DNA from 2 places in the Vibrio sp. JCM 18905 genome. Region 1 is predicted to be linked to the other one. Evidence: predicted binding sites of a transcription regulator. Region 1 holds the regulator's gene; the other holds the start of a gene.
What was found. Region 1 encodes MetJ, which represses methionine synthesis genes. Its sites were predicted from a motif close to TTAGACNTNTANANGTCTAA; they were not measured.

Region 1 (4,191 bases):
GGCGATAGATGAAGGCGTAACGGATATTAAAGGAATCAAAAAATGCACAGCATTGGGTAGCCAATGTGGTAAGTGCATCAGACAGGCCAAGGATATTTTAGCGGAAACCAGTTACACGGTATTCAAACAAGCTAGCTAATTACTGTGAGCATGCGGTAATTAAGTAATTATTTGCCTAGCGTTTTGACACCTTCTCATTTGCTTCTACATTTAAATGAAGCTAAAGAGGAGGTTTTTGTCATGAAAGGCGATCCAATCATCATCCAACATCTCAATAAAGTGCTCGGAAATGAGCTCATCGCTATTAATCAGTATTTTCTTCATGCTCGAATGTATAAGGACTGGGGGTTAAAGCACCTAGCAGATAAGGAATATCACGAATCTATCGATGAGATGAAACATGCCGATCATCTGATTGAGCGTATTTTGTTTCTTGAGGGCTTACCGAATCTACAAGATTTAGGCAAGTTGATGATAGGTGAAGACACTAAAGAAATGCTCGAGTGTGACTTAAAGCTTGAAATGGCCGCCATTCCAGATTTAAAAGATGCGATTGCTTATGCTGAAGACATTCGAGACTATGTGTCTCGCGATCTATTTCAAGATATTCTTGAAGATGAAGAAGAGCATGTTGATTGGCTAGAGACGCAACTTGGCTTGATTGAAATGTCTGGCATTGAGAACTACCTCCAAGCGCAATACGTAGACGAAGAGTAATAACGTCCAGGATTTTGCGCACTTCAATTGTAAGAAGAAAAGAGCACCTGACTCGAAAATCAGGTGCTTATCCCCGCTATCTGGTCTAATCTCTTTTATTATCGGCTTTTTAAGGATATTGCTCGCAATCTTGCCTATGAAGTTTGATTTCTATCCGATAGAATTTATCCCCCCTTACCTAAAAATAAAAAAGAGAAACGTCCATGTCTGAAGACAATCGCCAAGCAGCCACTCCAGAAGAAGAACATCGCCAAAAAGCATTGGATTACCATGCTTATCCAACCCCAGGGAAGATTGCTGTCGAGTTGACAAAGCCTGCGGAAACGGCGGGTGATCTTGCCCTTGCTTACAGCCCTGGTGTTGCAGAACCAGTGCGTGAGATCGCACAAAACCCTGATAACGTGTACAAGTACACAGCGAAAGGCAACATGGTTGCTGTTATTTCTAACGGTACCGCTATTTTAGGTCTAGGTAACCTAGGTCCACTTGCATCTAAGCCAGTAATGGAAGGTAAAGCGTTACTGTTTAAGCGTTTTGCAGGTCTTGATTCGATTGATATTGAAGTTAAGCACCGCACGATCGATGAATTTGTTGATACTGTCGCAAGCATTGCAGACACCTTTGGTGGTATCAACCTTGAAGATATTAAAGCACCAGATTGCTTTGAGATTGAAAAGCGTTTAATTGAGCGTTGTGATGTACCAGTATTCCACGATGATCAGCACGGTACTGCGATTGTAACGGCGGCAGGCATGCTGAACGCGATCGAACTTCAAGGTAAGAAGCTTGAAGACTCAACGATCGTTTGTCTTGGCGCTGGCGCTGCAGCTGTTGCGTGTATGGAGCTGCTGATTAAATGTGGTGCAATGCGCGAAAAAATTTACATGCTGGATCGTAAAGGTGTGATCCACACTCGTCGTGATGATCTTAATGAATACAAGCAGCTATTCGCAAACAACACGGACAAACGCACATTAGAAGATGTGATTGAAGGCGCGGATCTGTTCCTAGGTGTATCTGGTCCAAACCTATTGCCAGCGGAAGCGTTGAAGCTGATGGCAGATAAGCCAATCGTATTTGCATGTTCGAATCCAGATCCTGAAATTAAGCCGGAACTTGCCCACGCTGTTCGTGATGATTTGATCATGGGGACTGGCCGTAGTGATTACCCGAACCAAGTAAACAACGTATTGTGTTTCCCATTCATCTTCCGTGGTGCTCTTGATGTGCGCGCAAGTGAAATCAATGATGAAATGAAACTTGCAGCCGTTGAGGCGATTCGTGAGCTAGCAAAAGAGCCTGTACCTGAAACTGTATTGAAGGCCGCAGGCGTCGATAAGCTTGAGTTTGGTGCAGACTACATCATTCCAAAACCAATGGACTCACGTTTACTACCACGTGTTGCAAAAGCAGTGGCTCAGGCGGCGGTTGATTCAGGTGTTGCTCGTATCGAGATGCCTGAAAACTACATGGCAGAGTAATATATCTATTAGATGTGATGTACAAAAAATGGGACGCAATCGCGTCCCATTTTTTATGTCATTCTGTTGGCTTGAGATAAGAATTGCTATCTGAAGCCTCCAGCCTCGCTTTTTTACTCTTCGTCAAACGACTCAAATTCGATGCCCATTTCCGTCATCAGTGCTTTTACTTCTGTTGGAATATCATCTGGACGGTCTTTACGAAGGTCTTCATCTGTTGGAAGTGGCTGACCTGTGTACGCGTGCAAAAATGCTTCGCATAGTAATTCACTATTGGTTGCATGGCGTAAGTTATTGATCTGACGGCGAGTACGCTCATCAGTTAGCACTTTTAAAACTTTTAGCGGGATAGAGACGGTAATTTTTTTTACTTGTTCGCTTTTTTTGCCGTGCTCTGCATATGGGCTAATGTATTCGCCATTCCAGTCAGCCATTGCACACCTTCATTTATGTAATCGGTTAAAAATAATTTAGGTGCTGATTTTAGCTGCATTTACCGCCATAAGCAAAGACATATAGACGTCTAGAAGTGTTGACGTCTCATTTTTTGACGAGTAAAGTGAACAGAACAGCAAAGGAAGCGTGTTGATCACTTTATTTTACTCATTAGATATAGCGCATTCCTATTTAGAAGTCATTACCCGTGAAAGGATACACCCATGAGCTCTCGCAAACCTGCGACCATTGCAGTACGCACTGGTATTGAATCAGACAGCCAATATCACGCTGTCGTTCCACCTATTTATCTTTCCACTAACTATGGTTTTCCTGCTTTTGGTGAAGTACCTAAGTATGATTACACGCGATCTGGAAATCCAAACCGCGGACTGTTGGAAAGTGCGTTATCTGAACTCGAGTCTGGAAAAGGAGCGGTTGTCACGAACTGCGGTACGTCTGCATTAAATTTATGGGTGTCCGCTTTTCTTGGCCCTGATGATCTCATTATTGCTCCTCACGATTGTTATGGCGGCACCTATCGTCTTTTTAATACCCGAGCCAACAAAGGCGATTTTAAGGTTCAGTTTGTCGATCAATCAGACGAGCAAGCTTTGGATGCAGCATTAGCACAAAAACCAAAACTCATTTTGCTAGAAACTCCGTCAAACCCTCTGGTTCGCGTAGTGGATATTGCAGCTACCTGTGAAAAAGCGAAACAAGTCGGCGCGTTAGTTGCGGTGGACAATACCTTTTTGACACCCGTGTACCAAAAGCCCTTGGACTTGGGCGCAGATTTCGTCATTCACTCCACAACGAAGTATATCAACGGTCATTCAGACGTGATTGGTGGCGTGATCATCACCAAAACAGAAGCGCATGCAGAAGAGCTTGCATGGTGGGGCAATTGCATTGGTGCGACTGGCACACCTTTCGATAGTTATATGACGTTGCGAGGCATTCGTACACTTGGTGCTCGCATGCGAGTGCATGAAGAGAGTTCACAGCAGGTACTGGCTTATCTCCAGAAGCAAGCGTTAGTTAAAACCATTTATCATCCAAGCCTGCCGGAGCACCCAGGTCATGACATCGCTAAAAAGCAGCAAACTGGTTTTGGCTCTATGCTGAGCTTTGAGTTTGCCGGTTCGTTTGAGCAGTTAAAAGTGTTCGTTAAAGAGCTCCAACTGTTTTCATTGGCTGAGTCATTAGGTGGAGTAGAAAGCTTGATTTGTCATCCGGCATCCATGACGCATCGCGCTATGGGAGAGGAAGCACTGGCAGAAGCGGGGGTGTCACATCAACTATTGCGTTTGTCTGTCGGCTTGGAAGATGCACAAGATCTCATCACGGATTTAGAGCAAGCATTCGCTAAAGCTGCCCAACAATAGGAGACGAGAATAATGACTGTACAACGTCAGCTGCATAAGTTTGGTGGCAGTAGCTTAGCAAACCCAGAATGCTATTTACGCGTTGTGGATATTCTTAAGGAGTATTCGACGGAAAATGATCTCGTGGTCGTTTCGGCGGCAGGAAAAACTACTAACCGCTTGATTGAGTT
Region 2 (4,191 bases), on a different replicon from region 1:
GATTCAGAACAGGTAGAAGACATCATTCAGATGATCAACGACATGGGCATTAAGGTAGTAGAAACTGCTCCTGATGCTGATGATTTAGCACTGAACGATGACACAAATATTACCGATGAAGATGCAGCCGAAGCTGCAGCCGCTGCACTGTCTAGCGTAGAGAGTGAGATTGGTCGTACCACAGACCCAGTACGTATGTACATGCGTGAAATGGGTACTGTCGAACTTCTAACTCGCGAAGGCGAAATCGACATCGCAAAACGTATTGAAGAAGGTATTAACCAAGTTCAATCGTCTGTTGCTGAATACCCAGGTACGATTCCGTACATTCTTGAGCAATTTGACAAAGTTCAAGCTGAAGAACTACGTCTTACTGACCTTATTTCAGGTTTTGTAGACCCAGATGCTGACGACACCGCTGCACCAACGGCAACACACATCGGTTCTGAACTGACTGAATCTCAGTTAGAAGAAGAAGACGATGAAGACGTTGATGACGACGAAGATAGCGATGACGATTCAGATGATTCTGAAGAAGATGTAGGTATCGATCCAGAGTTAGCGCTAGAGAAATTCAACCAACTACGCAGCACCTATCAAAATCTTCAATTAGCAATCAACGAGTACGGCTATAACAGCCCGAAAGCAACCGTTGCTAATGAAATGATGCTAGACGTATTCCGCGAGTTTCGTCTAACGCCTAAACAGTTTGATCACCTAGTGAATGAGCTGCGTACTGCTATGGATCGCGTTCGTACTCAAGAACGCCTGATCATGAAGTCTGTGGTTGAATACGGCAAAATGCCGAAGAAATCATTCATCGCGCTGTTCACTGGTAATGAATCAAGTGAAGCTTGGTTGGATGAAGTTCTTGCTTCAGACAAGCCATACGCTGAAAAGATCAAACGTAACGAAGAAGAAATCCGTCGTTCAATCGCTAAGCTAAAAATGATTGAAGAAGAGACTTCTCTAAACGTACAGAACATTAAAGACATCAGCCGTCGTATGTCTATCGGTGAAGCAAAAGCTCGCCGTGCGAAAAAAGAGATGGTTGAAGCGAACTTGCGTCTTGTAATTTCTATCGCGAAGAAATACACCAACCGTGGCCTACAGTTCTTGGATCTTATCCAGGAAGGTAACATCGGTCTGATGAAAGCGGTAGATAAGTTCGAATACCGTCGTGGTTACAAGTTCTCGACTTACGCAACGTGGTGGATCCGTCAGGCAATCACTCGTTCAATCGCAGACCAAGCTCGTACGATTCGTATTCCGGTACACATGATCGAAACGATCAACAAGCTAAACCGTATCTCTCGTCAAATGCTGCAAGAGATGGGTCGTGAGCCATTACCGGAAGAACTGGCTGAGCGCATGCAGATGCCAGAAGACAAGATTCGCAAAGTTCTGAAAATCGCTAAAGAACCTATCTCAATGGAGACACCAATCGGTGACGACGAAGATTCGCATCTAGGTGATTTTATCGAAGATACAACGCTAGAACTTCCGCTAGATTCTGCAACAGCAACTAGCCTTAAAGTGGCAACGAAAGACGTGCTTGCAGGTCTAACGCCACGTGAAGCGAAAGTACTTCGTATGCGCTTTGGTATTGACATGAACACTGACCATACTCTAGAAGAAGTTGGTAAGCAGTTCGACGTTACTCGTGAGCGTATCCGTCAGATCGAAGCAAAAGCACTACGTAAACTTCGTCACCCAAGCCGCTCAGAGACTCTGCGCAGCTTCCTAGACGAATAATCGCAGCGCATACAAGCTTTTAGAAATCAAAAAAGGTGACTTTAGGTCACCTTTTTTATTATCTACTGTGCTAAGTGGATAAAAACTAAGCGCAATTGCCCTAGTTGGTATCTAGACACCTTGCAACGCTTCCCCTATAATCGTTGTCCTATTAAGGCCCCTTAGCTCAGTGGTTAGAGCAGTCGACTCATAATCGATTGGTCCGCAGTTCAAGTCTGCGAGGGGCCACCAAATTTCGAAAGGCGTAGCAGGTTAGTACCTACTACGCCTTTTTTGTGTCTGCTGACTTTGGGTACAGTTGTGGGTGTAGTAATTCGTTGCTCATATCCTCAACAACTTCAAACTTATCATCTTCCTCGATTCTACCCTCTCTTTCTTTTCGCTTATTACCAATCTTTCTATATAGTCGTAGAAACAAAATGTCTACTCGCTATTTAAACCATTGACCCTTTTTCGACTTCTGATAGGATGGACATGTAAACGTATGGACGTCTAAAACAAAAATGGAGTTACAATGAAAAGTATTCGTCACCTAAAGAAACTAGCTTTGGTTCTCACGGCAGTAGTTGGCTTAAGTGCTTGTGGAGAAAAAGATAACTCTGTCATTAAAGTGGGAGCAACCGTAGGGCCTCATGCTCAAGTAGTTGAAGCAGTAGCGAAGGAAGCTGCGAAGCAAGGCTTGAATGTAGAAGTCATCGAGTTTTCTGATTACGTGACACCCAATGCCGCGCTTAGTGATGGTAGCATCGACATTAACAGCTATCAGCACCAACCATTTTTAGACAACTTCAACAATAGTCATGACGCCCAATTAGTGACGATTGGTCAATCCATTCTGATGCGCATGGGGCTTTATTCTAACAAGTATCGCTCATTACAAGAGCTTCCAAACAATGCACGCATAGCAATTCCAAACGATCCAACTAATGGTGGTCGTGGTCTATTGCTACTCGCCGATGCAGGTTTAATTGAGCTTAAACAAGGTGTTGGCCACAAAGCAGCCCTAACTGATATTACAAAAAATGCAAAGTCGTTTGAATTTGTCGAGGTAGATGCCGCCCAGTTACCACGAACATTGGATGATGTAGACGCGGCTGCGATTACAATGAACTACGTAATGTCTTCTGGTTTAGATCCGAAGAAACAAAGTATCTATCTTGAAGCAAAAGACGCCCCACTAGCAGTCATGGTCATCGCTACTCGTGACGCAGACAAAAATAATGAAGCGTATAAAAAGTTCGTTTCTATTTACCAATCTCAAGCAATTCGTGATTATCTCGATCGTACGTTCAAAGGCACAATAGAAGCAGCTTTTTAATCAATAAAGCAACGAATACTTTGCTCACTAATCAGATAGGAAAGAGGCTGATGTTTCTCATAGCCTCTTCTTTTCACTCCTCACTCAATCGGCTTATTGTCGACTTTCAGCCTCTAATTTCATTGCCAAATAAGCTTGGTCCGCAGAAACCAATTCAGGGCGGTTAATCAACTTCCAGAGGAAGTATGGTGGGATTAAAAATACGACAAAGTAGAGAGATTCATGGAAGAATACATCGGCTATCGCTTGCTGATGCTCCCAGAGTGCCGTCAGTGCAAAGAGCTCTAACATCACACCTAAAACGCCAAAGACGACAGAGACAACAATCGCTAAACCCAGTAGTTCTCTAATAAAGTGCTTGTATGCCATGATACTAATTCCTTCTAGCAGTAAGTCATACTAACTTACGCTCATAAGAAACAAGCCAGCTTGACTATTATCAAACTCCCCTCATCACAGTTAAGAACTTAGTTTTATAAAAAAGGACTTGTATATAACGCCATTGAAGATTGACCTCTCTATCACAATACAATGACATCACTTCTCGACTTTGAGACTAGCCTTTCACATTTATCAGCAGTGTAAACAAGAGATCATAATGAAAAAATATACCTACCCTTTACTTGCCATCTCAGGCGGTCTTTTATTGACGGGCTGTGGTAGCGACGACTCTTCATCCGATACAGAAGCAGCCACTTTTTCTCTCAGCGTTTCCGATGCGCCTGTCGACGATGCCAACAAAGTCGTCTTAGCGTTTAAAGATGTTGTCCTTGTACCATTTGACCCAGAAACTGGCGAACAGACTGGAGAACATATTCTGTTAGATGTTAGTGACAATGGAGCACTACACCAAGTTGATCTAATGGAATATCAGGGAAGTAACGCTAAAACGATCATTAGCGAGCAAGACATCGCTCCTGGTGATTATGCTATGTGTGTGTACGCTCAAGACGGCAAACAATTAAACGATACAACGCTGTCATACGTAGAGAAGACAGACGGCAACATCAAAGGCTTAGTTGTGCCTAGCCGAGGCAGCTGTTTTGGTTTTAAACCAGATACGAGCGATCAAGGTCGCTTGAAGTTTTCGCAAAAAGGTCAGTATGTAAAAGTTCATA

Region 2: the regulator MetJ is predicted to act here: its motif matches at 2,232-2,251, upstream of ACZ5ZC_RS09810 (MetQ/NlpA family ABC transporter substrate-binding protein).

The regions. Positions count from the first base shown of each region.
Region 1 covers NZ_AP043880.1:449,791-453,981, forward strand. The annotation lists gene ACZ5ZC_RS18765 ((2Fe-2S)-binding protein) at 1-139, shown strand, start outside; gene bfr (bacterioferritin) at 241-717, shown strand; gene ACZ5ZC_RS18775 (malic enzyme-like NAD(P)-binding protein) at 921-2,198, shown strand; gene metJ (met regulon transcriptional regulator MetJ) at 2,312-2,632, opposite strand; gene ACZ5ZC_RS18785 (O-succinylhomoserine (thiol)-lyase) at 2,858-4,021, shown strand; gene ACZ5ZC_RS18790 (bifunctional aspartate kinase/homoserine dehydrogenase II) at 4,034-4,191, shown strand, end outside.
Region 2 covers NZ_AP043879.1:335,341-339,531, reverse strand. The annotation lists gene rpoD (RNA polymerase sigma factor RpoD) at 1-1,755, shown strand, start outside; tRNA gene ACZ5ZC_RS09815 (tRNA-Ile) at 1,911-1,986, shown strand; gene ACZ5ZC_RS09810 (MetQ/NlpA family ABC transporter substrate-binding protein) at 2,270-3,073, shown strand; gene ACZ5ZC_RS09805 (hypothetical protein) at 3,167-3,442, opposite strand; gene ACZ5ZC_RS09800 (DUF4382 domain-containing protein) at 3,672-4,191, shown strand, end outside.